DNA from 2 places in the Dehalobacter sp. DCA genome. Region 1 is predicted to be linked to the other one. Evidence: riboswitches for the same ligand, from Rfam matches in the RefSeq annotation. Region 1 holds a riboswitch; the other holds the start of a gene.
What was found. A riboswitch is a leader RNA that binds a small molecule or an ion and turns the genes downstream of it on or off. The one in region 1 is predicted to bind cyclic di-GMP.

Region 1 (10,708 bases):
AGCACCGAGCGATAAAAGTGCGATAATAAGCTGGACGGCAAATGCGGAGAGTGATATAGCCGGATACCAACTGGAGTATAAAGCAGAAGGGGCGGCCTATTGGACCATCAAAACATTTGCGAGTACAGTGACGAGTACAACAATCGGAAGTTTGTACAATGGAAGAACCTATCAGTTTCAGCTAAAGGCCAAGGATAGTGCTGGAAACTTTTCCGGGTATACAGACATCGTAACTTGCGTTCCAGATCTATAGATGAATTCTTAATTTATGATCTCACTCTAGAAAATGGAAAATTTGTAGGGATCAATTAAAAGTGCCTTGACGAAGGTGAACCCCGGAACGATGTTCTTTCGTGCCGGGGTTTAGCGTCATTTAATCATTCTTTTTACCGTCTATTTGGAGGTAACCAAGAAAGCCTCTTTTACAGGTTTGCAACGTTAACAATATCCTATATTTACCGATTACACAGTAATAATGGAAAAGTATAAAATTGAATCTCTTACAATATATATTAAAAAATTGGATATTATTATGGTATAATATGTAAGAAAATGAGTATTTTACAATAGTTCTAAAAATAAATCTCGTATAGTACAGTCAATAGAGGTCAAGATCACATTCAGGAGGCCATCAACATGAAAAAAAACAGATTCTTTTTTTCAGCTGCGATTATCCTTTGTTTCTTACTGGTAGCAACAGCATTGCCAGCAAGTATTCAAGCAGCAACGGCACCTACAGTACCGACCAACTTAACTGCGGCTGCTGCAAGCTCCAGCTCAATTGACTTGACCTGGGATACTGTCGATGGGGCTACCTCATACTGGGTTTATCGGTCGCAGTCTTCAACAACAAACTTTCTGAAGATTGCAACGGTCACGGATGTATCTTATACCAATACAGGCTTATGCGCGAACACAACATACTATTACAAAATAAGAGCTTATAATAGCAGCGGGACAAGCACTTATACATCAGCCGTATCCGCAAAGACCTCTGCTCCCACTGGGGAACCGTTAACCCCAACCGGTCTGGAGGCAACAACGCTTAGTTCGAGTCAGATTGAGCTTGTCTGGGATCCGTCAACAGATGCAGAATCTTATTATCTCTTTAGAGATACTTCGTCTTCAGGCTCTTTTACTACAAAAATCGCCACAGTGAAGACGACCACGTATACCAGCACTGGGCTGACTGCAGGCAAACGGTATTATTTCAAGGTTCAGGCGTATAACAGCGGTTTTGGGACCAGCAGTAAATCATCTTACGCCTATGCCACGACGGAAACGGCAGTGCCTGATATGCCGGATAATCTGGCTGCAACTTCAGTGAGTTCCAGCCAGATTAATCTGACCTGGAGTTCGGTGTCTGCAGCAACATCATATTATGTTTACCGAGCCACCAGTTCTTCCGGGACGTACTCCAAAATAGCAACAGTTACGGATGAAAGTTACAATAATACGGGACTTTCTGCGAATACGACCTATTATTATAAAATTAGATCTTACAATAGCTATGGAACAAGCGATTATTCTTCATATGCCTATGCGACAACTAAATCTGCAAGCAGTACTGGAGACACCTCGAATGCCTATCGACTGGCCGGTACAGACCGTTATGCTACTGCTGCCAAAATTGCAGAAGATGGTTGGGACTCTTCCTATTATGCAGTAATTGCCAGCGGAGAAGGTTTCTCGGATGCTTTATGCGGATCACCACTGGCGGCTAAATACGATGCGCCGATCTTACTGACATCGAGGTATGAACTGAATGCGCAGGCAAAAAGTGAATTGGCCAGCCTTGGGGTAAAGCAAGTATTTATTATCGGAGGAACTGGAATAATATCGTCCTCGGTCGAACAGGCAATTAAAAACCTTGGTATCAGCGTTACCAGAATTGCCGGTACGGACCGCTATAATACATCCTTGCTGGTAGCGGAAAAGATAGGAACTTTTGACCAGGCAGTGGTTGCTACCGGGAGCAATTTCCCTGATGCATTGTCTATTGCTTCGATAGCCGGGATTAAAGGGTATCCGATTCTGCTAACGGACAAGTATTCGATCCAGTCTGATATTCTTTCTTACTTAAAAAGTAAAGTCACGACTACGATTGTGGTCGGAGGTACCGGTGCAATTAGCGACAGCATTTATAACAAGCTGCCTTCCCCTGTGAGACTGAACGGTGATAGCCGGTACACAACGAACCTCAGTATTATCAAATATTTTGCGAGTAGCTTTGATTTTAAAAACTGTTACGCTGCAACCGGTGAAAACTACCCGGATGCATTAACCGGCTCGGCACTTGCAGCTAAAAATAATGCGCCAGTCTTTCTGGTCAGCAGTTCGGTGAGCCTTTCTCTTTTAAACTATATTAAGGATCAAAATATATCGTCATTTACCGCATTTGGAAGTTCCAATGTCCTGTCATCATCTGTCTTAAACAGTATGGTCGCATCAGTGTCGGGAACAAGCAGCAAGATACCTGCCATACCGGATGATCTGACTGCTATTGCCTCAAGCCCGATCGAGATTGATCTGGACTGGGATGCGGTAACCGATGCGACAGGCTACTATGTTTATAGAGCGACATCATCTACCGGGACCTATACAAAAATTGATACCGTCCAAACGAGCTCTTACACGGATGATGGTCTCACAGCTGGAAAAACTTACTATTATAAAGTTAAAGCCTATAACAGCTATGGAGAGAGCGACTATTCCACAAGGGCGTATGACACAACAGATGCAGACTATGCGTTGGATACCCCTTCAAACCTTGAGGCAACTGCCTTGAATTCAAAAGAAATTTACCTGAGTTGGGATGAAGTTGATGGTGCCAGTTATTACTATATCTACAGGTCAACCTCATCCTCAGGTACTTACACCAAAATCAAAACTGTTTCGACCAATTCGTATACCGATACAGGGCTCACAGCGGAGGAAACTTATTATTACAAGATACAGGCATACGGAAGCGATGGGTTGAGCGCCTTTTCATCTGTGAAGTATGACAAGACAGACGCAGTAAGCGTACCTGCTACGTTGACAGCTACAGCATTGAGTTCCAGCCAGATCAAATTGACCTGGGAGACCGTCAGTGATGCCGAGTCCTATTATATTTACAGGGCAACCTCCGAGACCGGAACGTATACCAAGATTGCAACCGTAACCGCTCTTGAATATACAAATACTGGGCTCACTTCAGGAAAAACATACTATTACAACATCAAGGCCTATAATGGCAGCAGTCTAAGTGATTATTCCTCAGTGGCTGAGGCAACGACCGAATAGATATGACCAAAGTCCTATTCTCTGTGCTCCGTTGGTATCAAAATGCCTGTCAACAGTTGTATTAAGTTTTTTGGTGAATTATAATAACCATATTAACACGATAAGGGCAAATCCGTCGAAAGGCGGAGACGCAAAGCCACGGGTCTAAAGCCGAAAGGTTATGGCAGCCGGGTTGCCGAATGGGTAACTGAATTAACACTTAATTAGGGTACCTGTTCCAGAACTTGGAGCAGGTATTTTTTTCTCCCCAGGCGGCAAGAACAACAAATTAAGGTTTTGAAAGGAGTAGAAAAATGTTCAAAAAAAGGATTTTGGTATCGGTTCTGTGTTTGCTTTTTACTTTTGCTGTTGCTCCAACTTATGTTTTTGCTGAAACAGTGACGGGTGACACTACAACAACTGAATCCGAGACCATAACAACTGGCGAGGATGCTACGAATACAACAGACGATACTGCTAACGAAACTACGAATGATGCTACAAATGATACTACAGCTGATACAGTCGATGAAGAAATTGCCGATGAAGCTGGTGTAACGCCGGACAGCTGGCTGTACTCACTCGAACAAATGATTGAAAGTGTTCAGGTGGCCGTGACCTTCTCTGCGGAAGGAAAAGCAGAACTGCTGGTCGAGTTTGCGAATGAAAGACTGGCTGAAGCGGAAATCATGTCCGAGCAAAACCAGTTGGATTTGATGGAACAGGTTTTGAAAGTCTATTCAGATACGATAAAGAAAGCCAATTTCCAGGTTCAACAGATCATTGAGGATACCGAAGCAGTTGACGGAACGGATACTACGGGTACAGATGCCACCACTGCCGAGGAAGAAACCACCGCAGCTACCACTGAAGAAACAACTACGGATGAAACAGCCATGGATGAAACGGTGGCAGTTGACACAGAAGAAAATACCGTCATCAGCAATCTACTTGCCAGCATTGAACTTGTCCAAAGTGATGCCGACAAAATTGTCCTGAAAATCAGCGGCAATCTGACGGAAGAACAGGCTGAGATCATGCAGAATATCATCCAAGCCGAAGTCCAGAATACCATTGCCATTAAAGCCTATGTAGCTGCGAAAGTAGCCTATGCTGAAGCTGTGCAAGAATTTGCAGCAGCCAAGGCGGAATTGGGACAAGCCCGTGCTTCAGGTGATGAGGCTGCCATCGCAGCCGCTCTGGGAAAAGTAGAACAGGCTCAAGCATATAAAAATGACATGCAGGACCTCAGAAAAGATGTTCAGAAAATCAAAGTTGAGACGATGAAAGAAACCAAAGAAGTCCTGAAAGAGCAAGCTCAGAACATAAAGGACTACAAGAAAGCCAATAAAGATCAGGCCGTAAGCGGCGAGGAAGAGAGCCTGGAAGCAGGGGACGAACAGGATGCAACAGTTGCAGACGATCAGAATGCCACAGCCGATGGCCAGTCTACTTCGGATGAAACAACAGTCGATGCACAGGCCGTTCAGAACACGGTCATAAATACCTCTTCAAATAACGGACATAACGGTAAAGGGCAAGGAAAAAGATAGGATTTTATATTTTCGATAACTGAGAATCATTCAAATCACATTAAATACCTCCTTAGAAGAAATAGACAGCTATCAGGCAGATAAAGTGCCAGGGCTGTCTGTTTTTGTGGTTTACAAGGAGAAGAACGCGTCTTTTGAAATAAGCTATCAATCAAAACAGAAGGGTTAGGAAATGACATGTACTATTTTTTTGAATTTTTTATAGTTCAAACTTAGCTAAGAGGTTGTTGTTTCGATGACCTTTATATCCTTTACTCCTGTAAGGGAACCGTTTGCCGTAAGGAATATCCCGCCTGCTATAAGCGAGTTCATAACGTCCATGGCTTCAGTCAGCTGAATATCCTCTCGCGGTTGGGGAACCGTTAGGGAAAACGTGTTCCCTCCGGCAGTTGCGAAGGTTAATCTTGCTGTTCGGTTGGTGGTCACAGCCAATTGAATCACCTCCTTGATGCCTGAAGTTGCCCTCTGCTTTACGCTTCGTTTGTTAATTCATCCGTTCTTCTGAAGTAAACGTCAAGCAGCGTATATTCCGACAGACCGAAGATGGCGTGAGCCGTCTCATAGACAGCTTGATCCGAAGCATTGTAAACAATATTGTTAAGGGTTCGCTGTTTGGTTATCGGAGCGCCGGCGGGGCTGACTCCGGTTTGATAAACCAATACCAGAGCCGCGCCGGATGGTGCTGAAACAACGGCCATTCCAATCATCTCCTTTCTCTTTTATTGGACAGCTTACGGCTGTCTTGTACATATTATGCTTGGCTTGTCCAAAGGTTCCCAAAAAAAATCAGGAATTAACTCTAAGCGGCTTCTTAGGGGGCGGCCACATCTTAATTGTCTCTGCCATATATTCAATCAGCTGGTTGGCCCCTTTTCTTTTTTCTTCTTTCAGGTTCGGATCGATATGCGCCAGATTGGTGAGCGCTGTCGTCAGATCGAAGAAGGTATCGGCGATCGTTTTGCAGTAAGCGTCGCATTTTTCTACATACTTGATGTGAGCGTCGGGGTCATGTTCGGTTTTAAGGTTGTGGGTAAAAGGGGCTGTCGTTGCAGAGGGGGCATCACCGGCAGAGGAGGCATTGTTGGCAGATTGGACTTCTGCTTTGACATTCTCAGGATTCGTTGGCATTGACGCAGCCTTAGCCTGCTCATTTTTTAATTCGGAGATGGTGCTGTCGATCGTCTCCAGTCCTTTTTTAAGTACTTGATTCTCCTGAAGCGCCTGCTCTTTTGCCTGATTGGCCTGATCTCTGTCCTTAAGAGCCTGCTGCAGCTCCTGTTTCGTCATATTGCCGACGTTATTGCGCGCGATAAATTCCTCCCGCTCCTCTTCCGGTAAACCCAGTAAGAGGAGAGCCTGGGTGTAAGTCAAATGGGACACTGGTGTCCCATTTGAGCTGTCGGCTTCTTCAGGGAAGCTAGGCTCGTACTCTTCGTAGAGCTTTATCAGCCTGGAGGCAGTTCGGCGAGAATAGTTCACAGACTCTTCCAGCCACTTAATCCATTCCCCGTGTTTGAGCATGGCCTTGGCTTCCTGCAAATGACGGCCGATTTCAATGGCGCTGGTAAGCAATATTTTCTTAGTTTGGTAGGTTATCATATTTATTTCAGCCGCAATGACAAGCGGTGTGCGTTCGGTAGCCGGATTATCCATACCGCCCATCCGTCCTTTCATTATGAGTCTAATTACAGCATATGTAGATAGGCTTCGGATGGTGAGGGCTTGGTTTTGTGACGTAACAGACAAAAGTAATGGCAATGGCAAAAGATAGCTAAAGATAGCAGGAATAGCTATAGACAATAAACGCAGCGCAATAATAAATAAATCCCACGGGTTTTGAATCCGTGGGATTTTTAATATCAAAATGATTTCACGAAGCACGATAGTCTGAAACTCATCATTGGACATAGCGGCTTCCCTCCAAAACAAAATGGATCCTTTAACAGATATTATGCAATATAAAAAAGAAAAAAACACCCATAAAATACCAAAAATTTACAAAATAATGTTGCCATTTATGGGAAGAAAATATTTGGTAATATCTAACTTAAACCCATTGACCCAAGGCACAAAGGAAGATAAGATAAGAGAGGTGGTGTGCCGACCGACCAGTCGGTTTTTAACGACTATCACATTCATGAATATGTCCTAAAAAGAATACACTTAGAAAGATATTGATTTACGGGGGAGTAGAAAAATGAAATTCAAAATGAAACGGTCTGAGCAGGGTGGCAGCCCGGACTTAAAAAAACCGACCGGGAAGAAGAAAATGATCATTACCGTGATCGTAATCCTGCTTGTCCTTCTGATCGGGGTAAGAATCTACGGGGCAGCGCAATCCGCAGCGGAAAAGAAGGCGGCAGAACAAAACAGACAGAATTATGTCCCGGTGGAAGCCTTGACCTTACATAAACAGAGCATCTCCTCTGCGATTACCTTAAGCGGTAAAGTTGAAGCGGATAAAGAAGCTTCCGTGGTCGTCGGCACCCCGGCCAAAGTGGCGGCGGTCTATACCAAAGTTGGGGACCGGGTCAGCAAGGGCCAGGTACTTTTCAGCCTTGATAAAACCGATTTGATGTCCGGCTATAACCAGGCCGCAGCGGCCTATCAACTGGCGCAGGCCGGCTATGAAACCAATATGGCCAATTATGAAAACAGCAAAAAGAATTATGAGAATATGAAACAGCTGTATGAAATCGGCGCGGTCAGCAAGTCCGAGCTTGATCAGGCTGCCGTGGTGGCTTCGGATGCGGTTCTGGAAACGTATAAAGGCCAGTTGGCCCAGGCCAAGGCTGCCTATGATGCGGCGCAAAAATCCCTGAATGATATGGATGTTAAGGCGCCGATCGACGGTGTCCTTACGGCGCTCGATGTGAAAATTGGGTCGATGGTAACGAGCGCCGTTTCTCCGGCCAGGGTGGTGGACCTGAGCAAAGTATTTGTAACGGTCAGCATTAGCGAGCAGGAGATTAACCGTGTGCACAGCGGCCAGTCTGTCCAGATTGAAGTGCCTGCAGCTTTAGTGAAAGTCAAAGGGGCTATTGACAGTGTAAGTATCGCAGCCAATGCCCAGGGGAAATATACGCTAAAAACCTACATTGACAATAAAGACAGCATGATCAAACCCGGCATGTTTGCCAATGTGACCTTAAACATTGCCGGCAAAGATAATGTCTTGGCTGTGCCGACCGATGCGGTGATTTTTCACGGCGGAAAAGACGTCGTGTATGTTGCCAAAGATAATGCTGCAGCCGAGATGGAAGTAACGACAGGACTTGAGAGCGGCACCGAGACTGAGATCGTCAGCGGACTGACGGAAGGGGACATCGTCATTATCAAAGGGCAGAACTTTGTACAGGATGGTACGGAAATCAAAGTCGTAACTGTTGACGGCAAGCAGGTTGCTCAGGAAACGACGGATACGGCAGCTTCGGCGCAAACAGGGGGAGGCGTTCAGAAGTGAAAATATCTGAAACGTCGGTAAAACGCCCTGTTACAGTCCTGATGCTTGTTTTTATTATCATCATTCTCGGATTTGTGTCCTTCACGCGTATTCCGCTGGACTTGATGCCCGAAATGGAATTGCCTTATGCAATCGTGAGTACATCCTACAATGGAGCAGGCCCTCAGGAGATTGAAAACCTGGTCACGCAGCCAATCGAAAAGGCTGTTTCCACAGCCCAGAATGTCAAAAATATCAGCTCCATCACTTCGGAAGGCAGTTCGCTTGTTATTCTGGAGTTTAATTATGGAGTCGATATGGATCAGGTTGCCCTCGACCTCAGAGAAAAAATTGACCTGATTAAAGATTACTTCCCCGACGGCGTCAGCAGCCCAATGGTCTTGAAACTCAATATGAATTCAACCCCGGTCTTGACGCTTTCTATTTCGTCATCGACGATGAGTCTCTCCGAACTGCAAACCCTGTCGGAAGATACGATCCAACCGAGACTGGAAAGAGCGGAAGGGGTTGCTTCCGTGTCCGTGACCGGCGGAACCAAGGATATTATTGAAATCCGGACAAAAAGTGAGAAATTAGCCGGTTATGGCATTAGCCTCGCTTACCTTCAGGGAATCCTGGCTTCGGAGAATGTCAACCTGCCCGGAGGTACGGTCAAGAAAGGGACCCAGGAGCTGACTGTCAAAACGACCGGGGAATTCATGTCGGTAGCTGAGATCGAGCAGCTGCTTATTCCGCTGCCTACCGGCGGAAATGTTCAGCTGAAAGATTTAGCCGATATCGAATTAAAGCCGGATCAGCAGACAACCATTTCCAAAGCGAACGGCAATCCCGGTGTCAATATTTCGATCCAAAAACGTTCCGACGCCAATACAGTCCAAGTTGCGGAAGCAGCCTATGTAGAGATCGACAAAATCCAGGATGAACTAAAAGATGTCAAGATTACGGTGGTCATGGATAATGCAGCCTATATCAAGGCTTCATTGTATTCGGTCGCGGAGCATGGGGTTATCGGCGCTCTCCTGGCGGTACTGGTCCTGTACATTTTCCTGCGAAATATCCGTTCTACCCTGATTATTGCTTCAGCTATCCCGATTTCCATTATTGCGACGTTTTGTCTATTATATTTTACCGGCATTACGCTGAATCTGATGACGCTGGGCGGATTAATGCTTGGTATTGGCCGTCTGGTTGACGATTCGGTCGTGGTGCTCGAAAATATCTACCGCTTCCGACAGAACGGCTATTCCAGGGTCGAAGCGGCAGTGAAAGGATCTTCGGAAGTAATCATCGCTGTCATGGCTTCCACGCTGACGACGGTCGCAGTCTTTTTACCGATCGTCTTTGTCCAGGGATTAACCTCCACACTATTCCGGCAGTTTGCCTTGACGATCGCGTTTTCGCTCGGAGCATCGCTGGTCGTTTCGATGACGGTTGTCCCGATGCTCGCTTCCAAGCTGCTGAAAGTAGAGCGGAAGAATCAGACTGCTGGTTTTGCTGATGCTGGTAAGACAGGGGAAACGGATAAAGCATATACACAGACCGAAGCGGCTGAAGCATCCGAAACATCCGAAACATCCGAAACAGTGAAAGTAGCCATAACGGATGCAGCGGAAGATGAAGAAAATGGCAGGGGATTCTTCCGTACTCCTGCGTTCCTGGCGAAAGCCCACGATAAATTTGACCAGGGCTATGAAGCGCTGCTCCAGGGGTATAAGAAACTGCTCAGATGGGCCCTGGGCCACAGGAAACGCGTTTTTATCGTTACAACCATTGTCTTTGTCGTTTCCATTGCCTCTGTTGCCGCTGTTGGGACAGAATTCTTCCCGACGACGGATGAAGGCATGCTCTCGATCAGCGTTACGCTTCCTGACGGGGCAAAGGTCGGCGATACCTCGGCGGTCATGCGTGAAATTGAAACGAAGATAGAAGATATTCCCGAGATCGATACCATCTTCCTGGATGCCGGATCATCCGGAACCATGAGCCTGACAGGCGCACAAGGCAACGTTGGTACCTTTACCGTGAAGCTGCTTCCTTTAACGGATCGGAAACGCGGCGTCGTGGAGATCTCCGATGAAATCCGGGACCGGATTAAGGACGTACCCGGGGCCAAAACCAGTGTCGCAGCAACCCAGTCCGTGATGAGTGCCGGTGATCCGATCAGCATCACCATCAAAGGTGAAAATCTGGATCAGCTGAAGAAGATCGGAGACGATTTTGTCACCGTGATTAAAAAAGTCCCGGGAACCCGCGAAGTTAAATCCAGCTATGAAGACGGAATACCGGAAGTTGAAATCAACGTGGACCGTAAGGCGGCCAGCCAGTATGGTCTGAGTGCCGGAACAATCGCCTCTGCGGTAAAAGCATCGATCAGCGGGGCAACCGCGACACAGTTCAAATACAATGGGACCGAAATCGATGTAAAGAT
Region 2 (7,397 bases), 380 kb from region 1:
GTGTAAATCTCATTTTTCTTCACTGTCTCTGCTTGGACCTATTCTCAAATAACTCAACAAAAAAGGCTTGGGGATTTTATAGGCCCGCCCAACCTTTAGGCATTCAATTCTATTTTCCTGTATCAAACCGTAACCCGTTTTAAGGCTGATGCCAAGAATTTTACACATTTGCTTTATATCAAGCACATCGGGGTATCCTTTTAGCATGATTCGGTAGGCTTTTTCTTGCGTTAATTTTTCATTAGCCATAATTAAGCCTCCTCTTGCTTTTATCAGGTCTAAACTTCATAAAAAAATTTTTATATGAAACAATCGTCATTATTTTGATTAGCGCAGCGGGAGAATGCGCCTTCGTTCAGACACGTAGCGCATATCATAAACAGGCGCACCCCTATACTGCACTTCTGTTTTGGTTTATAAGACTATGGTTTTATTCGGCGGACAGCGGTTGACCGTCCTCATAGGAATTTCACCTCTCCCAGGTTCTCTGCAAGCCGCCCCCATTGCGTGATCCTGCTATAGCAGGGCTGTAGCTGGACGGAAGTATCATTATCCCTCTGTATGTGTCATCGCCTTAAATGCTGCCAGCATTTATTTATAGCATGGATATTAATCGCTCGTACCTGACCTAATTCAATCGCAACATCATTTATGCTTCACTAAATCTGATTGTTGAAGGATTGGTGGTTATGGCGTATCTGCTATTTGGCTTTCCTTTTCAGGGCATACAGGGAAAGTACCGAATAAAAACAATTATTTACTTGTCAAAGATCAGTAAGGGGGGAAGAATTTGTCCCTCTAATAACCACTTCATTTTTTAGGCAAAATCGCAGGGCGTTACAGAAAGTTTTTTAAAAACTTTTCGATATTTTTTAGTCCGCGTTCGATGGATTCCCTAACTGCGCTTTCACTAATGCCATCTGCTTTAGCAATGGCGGTTTTGCTTATACCCAAAAAGAAATGAGCATAAACACGTTTTGCTTGCTTTTCCGGCAAACTGTTGATGGCAGTATATAACTCATGATTGGTGACTTTCCTCTCATAAATCTCTTGAGGAGACAAGGAAATGAAAACAATTTCCTGCTCAATACCGTCACCACGGTCGAGAGAGTAATAGGCTTTGTGTCTGTATGTGCGTAATTTGTAAGCATTCTCGCTCAGCTTGAAGCACTTCAGAGAAGAAGCGATTTCATCCGCAACTTCAACAAAAAAGTCAAATTGATAAAATGGGTAATAATCTCGCAAATTAATCCTTTTCATTTTCAGACCTCCGTTTTGATTTTTTCGTAAAAACCAAAACAGAAGGCGGGGAACGGCACCTAACGGATTTAAATAATTTTCTTGAGAAAAAAGAAAATATATAATAATGGCGATTGTAAGCCTTAAGCTGATAAGCAACATGTTTTTGCCAAATAAAAAAGCACGCAGTTTGCTTAAGGCAAATCGCGGGCTTATCCACCGTGACGTTTGTCAAGTAAGATTTATAAAGAACATTATGAAATTCTTCTTTATTTACACCTCAGGAGGGTAATTTTTAACATGCTTCGCAATTAGCAGCACTCCCTTTGCTTGGGGCAAAGAGCAAAGCCATGAAAAAACAACCCTAATCTCAGGGGGTAATGCGACTATACGCAAATAAAAAAACTGCCTCGAAAGGGCAGGATATACCGTAAAACTGTTCGGCAACCAGGCTGTCATAGTGCATTGGCACGTTAGACCCTATGGCTTTGCGTCGCTGTCTTTAGACAACTTTGCCCTTATCTTTTTTATTTAGTTGATGCGTTAAGTTAAAGGAATAAAATACTGTCTTAATTGACATAGAATAATAAATACGCATATTGAGTTCGTATTTGTCATGTTATGTTAAATTATATGATAAACTCTTTTTGCATAAATCTATGTCAAATTGTGTTGTCGAAATAAGCGGATATTGTATAATTGAGTTGTATTTTGAGTTGATCATGGTAAAGGGCAGATACTCCCTGGATGGTCAGTATTCCAGTTCTATTGAAGTTCCCTTTTACTCTCTTAAAACAAAAGTAATGCTTATTGATGAAAATACCCATATATTTCATAATTCGAAACATTATTTACTGGTTCAGTGTCTTTGAAAAATAAGGGTGAACCTATAACCGTGAAATGCATTTTTTATAACTTCCTTTTTCGTTTAAATGAAGCTTCGTCGATCAAGTACACTTAGAAGCTTTAGAATTGATTCATCTGAAGAAAGGTATGATTTGGTTCAAACAAGGAGGGTTTTATCGTTAAGATAAATACACTCAACTAAATGAGCATATAAAGTGTGCGAAACACTAAACCACCCGCTATTTGATTTGACGGGTGGTTTAGTGGTAGTTTAGTGTTTCGCTCCAGAATCACTGCATCTCGTGGTCTAAGTGCCTTATTTGTCCTTAGGACCACAATACGTCATCAGAATTATACTCTCCACGTGTGTTTTGGCATTAAAGAGATACTAATACGCGGAATTACTGCTTTTGAAAAGGGGGCCGCTTTAGGGGGGGAGTGCGAAACTCGTAAATCTTTTCTCAAAACAATTATAAAATACTATCTTAGATTAGGTAGGTTATTTTGCATCCAGCTGTCATAACTTTATTTAACTCATCATTTTGGCAAATTACTAATTGCTTGGTTTGAGCCGATAACGACTAAAATATCGCCTTGTTTAATAAGCGCCTCCGCGCCAGGTGCCGCGATTATTTCTTCTACACTTTTAATGGCTATCACACTTACCTGATATGTTGCCCGCAAATTCAATTTTCCTATGGTCTTATCTACAAATTCCCGGGGAGCATATACTTCTATGATGCTATAATCGGGAGATAACTCAATATATTCTAATAAATCATTGGTGGAAGTGAGATTATGTGCCACCCGTATCCCCATATCGCGTTCCGGATAGATAACCCTGTCCACTCCTATTTTTTCTAAAACCCTGCCATGAAGAGCGTCTTTCGCTTTGGCGACAACTCTCTGTACCCCAAGTTCTTTGAGCAATACAGATACTAAAATATTTGATTGAATATCATCACCAATCCCGACAATGGCGACATCAAAATTGCGAATACCTAACCTTTTTAAAGCCTCTTCGTCTCTGGCATCCAATTGAACCGCCTGGGTTACTTGATTAGCGATATCCTGTATTTCTTTTTCCGAATTATCGATGACTAATACTTCATAACCAAGCTTATACAAGGAAGTAGCCACACTTTTCCCAAAACGTCCGATCCCAATCACCACAAACTGTTTATCCTTTTTCATTTCTCTTGCTCCTATCCAATCATTATTTTTGATTCGGGATATTTTGCTTGATTACCTGGATTGTTACCTTTACCGATGGAAAAAGCGATTGTCAATAAACCAACTCTTCCAACAAACATTGTAAGAATAATTAAGATTTTCCCAAAAAGGGTAAGATCGGAAGTTATTCCCAAGGATAGACCGACCGTCCCGAAAGCAGATACAGTTTCAAACAATAAAGTTATCAAGTCCGCCTCTTCCGTAATCGACAACAACCCAGTAACTAAAATAATCCATATAATAGCCAAGGTCATAATCGCCACTGCCTTCTGGATAACTTCTTTGGGAATAGATCTTCCATGAATGGTTACTTGACTTTTATTTCTGAATATGCTGAAAATCGATAACATGATCGCTACAAAAGTTGTTGTTTTTATCCCTCCCCCGGTCGACCCAGGCGAAGCTCCTATAAACATAAATACTATCATAAGTAGTATCGTTGTATCTTGAAGCGCGGAAATATCTATAGTATTGAATCCGGCAGTACGGGGAGTAACCGATTGAAACAAAGAAGAAAGAATTTTTCCTTGGTACCCAAGATTGCCAAGCGTGTCAGGATTATTAAACTCCAGGAGGAAAAAGAGTATAGCCCCGATTGCAATCAATAACCCCGTCGTCCGGATTACAATCCAGGAATGCAGGCTCATCTTCCTTCCACGTTGGAAATAGACATCTGAAATTACCGAAAACCCAATACCACCTAAGACAATCAAGACCATTACGGTAAGATTTATAACAATATCACGTTGAAACCTCATCAAACTATTTCCAAACAGGTCAAACCCTGCGTTGTTAAAAGCTGACACAGTATGAAATAAAGCGTAATAAAAAGCTTTGCCAACGTTAAAATCGAACGACCACCTTATCGTAAGGATAATGATACCTATAGCTTCGATAAGAAACGCCGCCAGGAAAATATATTTTGCCAGCCTTACAATCCCTTCCAAAGATGACTGATTATAAGCTTCCTGCAGAATCATTCTTTCTTGAAGATTTATTTTTTTCCCCAGAAGGATGGCAAAGAAGGTGGCGAAGGTCATAAAACCAAGACCACCGATCTGAATTAATAAAAGGATGACGATTTGCCCGAAAACAGAAAACACAGATCCGGTGTCTACAACAACCAGGCCTGTAACACAGACAGCTGAGGTTGCTGTAAACAAAGCATCAATAAAAGGTAATCCTTTTCCGTTAACAGTGGCTATAGATAAGCTCAACAACAAAGTTCCGACGAGGATGACAGAAATAAATCCGATAGCCAGTATCTGTGGGGGCGAGAGTTTTTTCTTTCCTTGCGTAGTTGGCGTGTTAATATCAATTTTAAATATGTCGTTCATACTTGTCTCCATGTAATTATCATAAAGTTATAATATTCATCCACTAACCGCTAACCAACCCTACCTTGTTGTCGTAAAAATATAACTGATTGCCATCAGCACTATTATAAGTTAAATTTATGACTTAGCTATAGGCGACCTGCATAATGAGGAAGGCTCTTTTTCGACGACATAAATATTTTTGGTAAAATCCTATAGTAACTGAGCTAAAAAGGAACCCATTGTCCTAAACATACTTCCTAACCTGAAGTAACCATTATCTCCAGGTGATGACATCGATAGAAAAAATAGCTGGATAATTTTGTGTTTAAAACAAGTAAACTAAGTAGACATACACTGAGGCTATTACCACCGAGAGTAACATTAAAGGAAAACCCAGTTTAAAGAACATTTTGAACGTAATTGAAAAACCTTGCTTTTCCGCCAGCCCAGCAACGATCACATTAGCGGATGCCCCGATTAAAGTCCCATTTCCTCCCAAACAAGCCCCTAATGAAAGAGCCCACCATAGCGGTCTTAGGTTTTCTATCCCGCCCATTTCCCCTATCTTTTGAATCAAAGGAATCATAGTGGCAACAAAGGGGATGTTATCTACAAACGCTGAAGCAATCGCAGACAACCACAGAACGGACATCGTTGTTAATGGCAACGAACCACCGGTAGCATCCAGTGCCTTTTTCGCAATCCATTCAATAATCCCTACATGCCCTAAAGCCCCGACCAGTACAAACAGTCCGGCAAAGAAAAAGATAGTTGGCCATTCGACTGACAAAAGGATATCTTCCGGCTCCTCACGGGTGATTAATAACAAAAGACTGGCGCCAGCCAACGCGATCGTCGCGGATTCCAGATGTAACATACCATGCAGCATAAAACCTATTATTGTAACAGCAAGCACAATTAAGCATTTGCGCAAAAGAAAGTGATCCTTGATCGCTTGACTTTCATCCAAGGACATAATTATTACTTTTTTATCATCATCCACACGTAATGATTTCCGATAAATATATTTCAGAGCAACCATCGTCGCAACGAAAATTATAACAATAACCCCACCCAGGTTAAGGATAAAATCGACAAAGGTAAGGCCTGTGGCACTGCCGATCATGATGTTCGGCGGATCACCAATTAGCGTAGCTGTTCCTCCAATATTTGAGGCAATAACTTGCGTAAGCAAAAATGGAATAGGATTTATATCCAGTTTTTCAGTTATCGAAAATGTAACAGGGACCATAAGCATTACCGTCGTCACATTATCCAGAAACGCAGATGCGATTGCTGTCAGAATTGCCAGGAACAGCATAATTAGCCACGGGTCTCCCTTTGCTAGCTTCGCCGCTTTTAAGGCCAGGAATTCGAACACACCTGTTCGACGGGTAATGCCGACGATGATCATCATCCCAATGAGTAATCCTATGGTGTTAAAATCAATTGCTTCAATCGCTTCCTCTTGGTTTAGAATGCCTATTAAAATGACAAGGGCACTCCCGACCAAAGCGACCACCGTTCTATGTATTTTCTCGCTTATTATAAAAGCATAGGTGGTCAAAAAAATTACCGCTGCAACGATAACTTGAGTATTATGTGACATCTTGTTCCTCCACTTTTAGATTAAAGATAGACCTATTTAATATTTTAATTTACTTTCTTTCATTTTGTCCAATTGTTCGTACACCCGCAAGGTATTTTTTATAAAAACAAAAGTGAAAAGTCTCAATAAACGACTTCCCACCCCAAAAGTCAACTTCTGATTACGTACCAGCATGGTCGCTTCAACACGTTTTAATTAATATTCCATGCGATTTACCAAGAGCTTACGACAACTCTGACTAACGAAGGAATATTGCATATTGTCATTTGTGTCAAGCGCCGAAAACATGCTATATGGAATTGGAAGAATACAATTATCTGCTCTGCTCTTGCTTACAACTAAAGAAGAACCTGAAGAAGGTATTACAACAGGTACATTGTTGCCAGCAGGCCCGTAAGAGTCATAACGACAGCGTAAGGCAGAGCCAGTTTTACCATTTCTAGGTAAGACAGACGAATCAGCGGAGCTAAAGCGGAAGTCAGGATGAACAGAAACGCCGCCTGACCGTTTGGTGTGGCAACTGAAGGGATATTTGTACCCATATTAATGGCAACTGCCAGCTTGTTGTACTGCTCCAGCGCAATACCTCCGGCTTCAAATGCTTGCTGTGTTTCAGTCATATATACCGTAGCAACAAAAACGTTATCACTGATTGCTGAAAGGACACCGTTGGCCGCAAAAAAAGCGACAAGCTGATTTTGCCCTTCCATGTTCAGTACCCATTGAATAATCGGCGTAAACAAATGCTGGTCATGAATAACCGCAACGACGGCGAAAAATACGACCAGCAACGCAGTAAACGGCAGCGCTTCTTCAAACGCATGACCGATATGCTTTTCTTCCGTAACCCCATTGAAAGCGGTAAGCAGGATAATAATCATCAGACCAATAAGACCAACTTCCGCCAGGTGCAGCGCCAGGGAGAAGATCAGCAGAACGCCACACAAAGCCATAACAATCAGGCGTACACGTCCACGCATATTCCTGGCAGCATCTTTGACTTTTACATCCTCTTCCATAACCTTTCGCACAGACTCAGGAAGCTGGTAGCCGTACCCCCAGAACTTGGTAACTTCAAGGATAATGGTGGTCAGAAGACCAACGATCAATACCGGGATAGACACCGGGGCGCATTGTATAAAGAAATCTAC

Region 2: it holds a riboswitch for cyclic di-GMP, as region 1 does, so the genes downstream of both, DHBDCA_RS00080 (RNA polymerase sigma factor) here and DHBDCA_RS13100 (DUF5667 domain-containing protein) in region 1, are expected to answer to the same signal.

Annotation. Positions count from the first base shown of each region.
Region 1 covers NC_018866.1:2,707,160-2,717,867, reverse strand. Annotated here, with positions in the region: gene DHBDCA_RS13110 (fibronectin type III domain-containing protein) at 1-253, shown strand, start outside; gene DHBDCA_RS13105 (cell wall-binding repeat-containing protein) at 637-3,285, shown strand; cyclic di-GMP riboswitch class I at 3,381-3,465, shown strand; gene DHBDCA_RS13100 (DUF5667 domain-containing protein) at 3,579-4,817, shown strand; gene DHBDCA_RS13095 (DUF2922 domain-containing protein) at 5,034-5,249, opposite strand; gene DHBDCA_RS13090 (DUF1659 domain-containing protein) at 5,288-5,515, opposite strand; gene DHBDCA_RS13085 (DUF3102 domain-containing protein) at 5,604-6,470, opposite strand; gene DHBDCA_RS13075 (efflux RND transporter periplasmic adaptor subunit) at 7,015-8,280, shown strand; gene DHBDCA_RS13070 (efflux RND transporter permease subunit) at 8,277-10,708, shown strand, end outside.
Region 2 covers NC_018866.1:14,413-21,809, forward strand. Annotated here, with positions in the region: gene DHBDCA_RS00075 (helix-turn-helix domain-containing protein) at 10-249, opposite strand; gene DHBDCA_RS00080 (RNA polymerase sigma factor) at 838-1,260, opposite strand; cyclic di-GMP riboswitch class I at 1,679-1,766, opposite strand; gene DHBDCA_RS00085 (potassium channel family protein) at 2,623-3,279, opposite strand; gene DHBDCA_RS00090 (TrkH family potassium uptake protein) at 3,291-4,655, opposite strand; gene DHBDCA_RS00095 (ArsB/NhaD family transporter) at 4,963-6,246, opposite strand; gene nhaB (sodium/proton antiporter NhaB) at 6,609-7,397, opposite strand, start outside.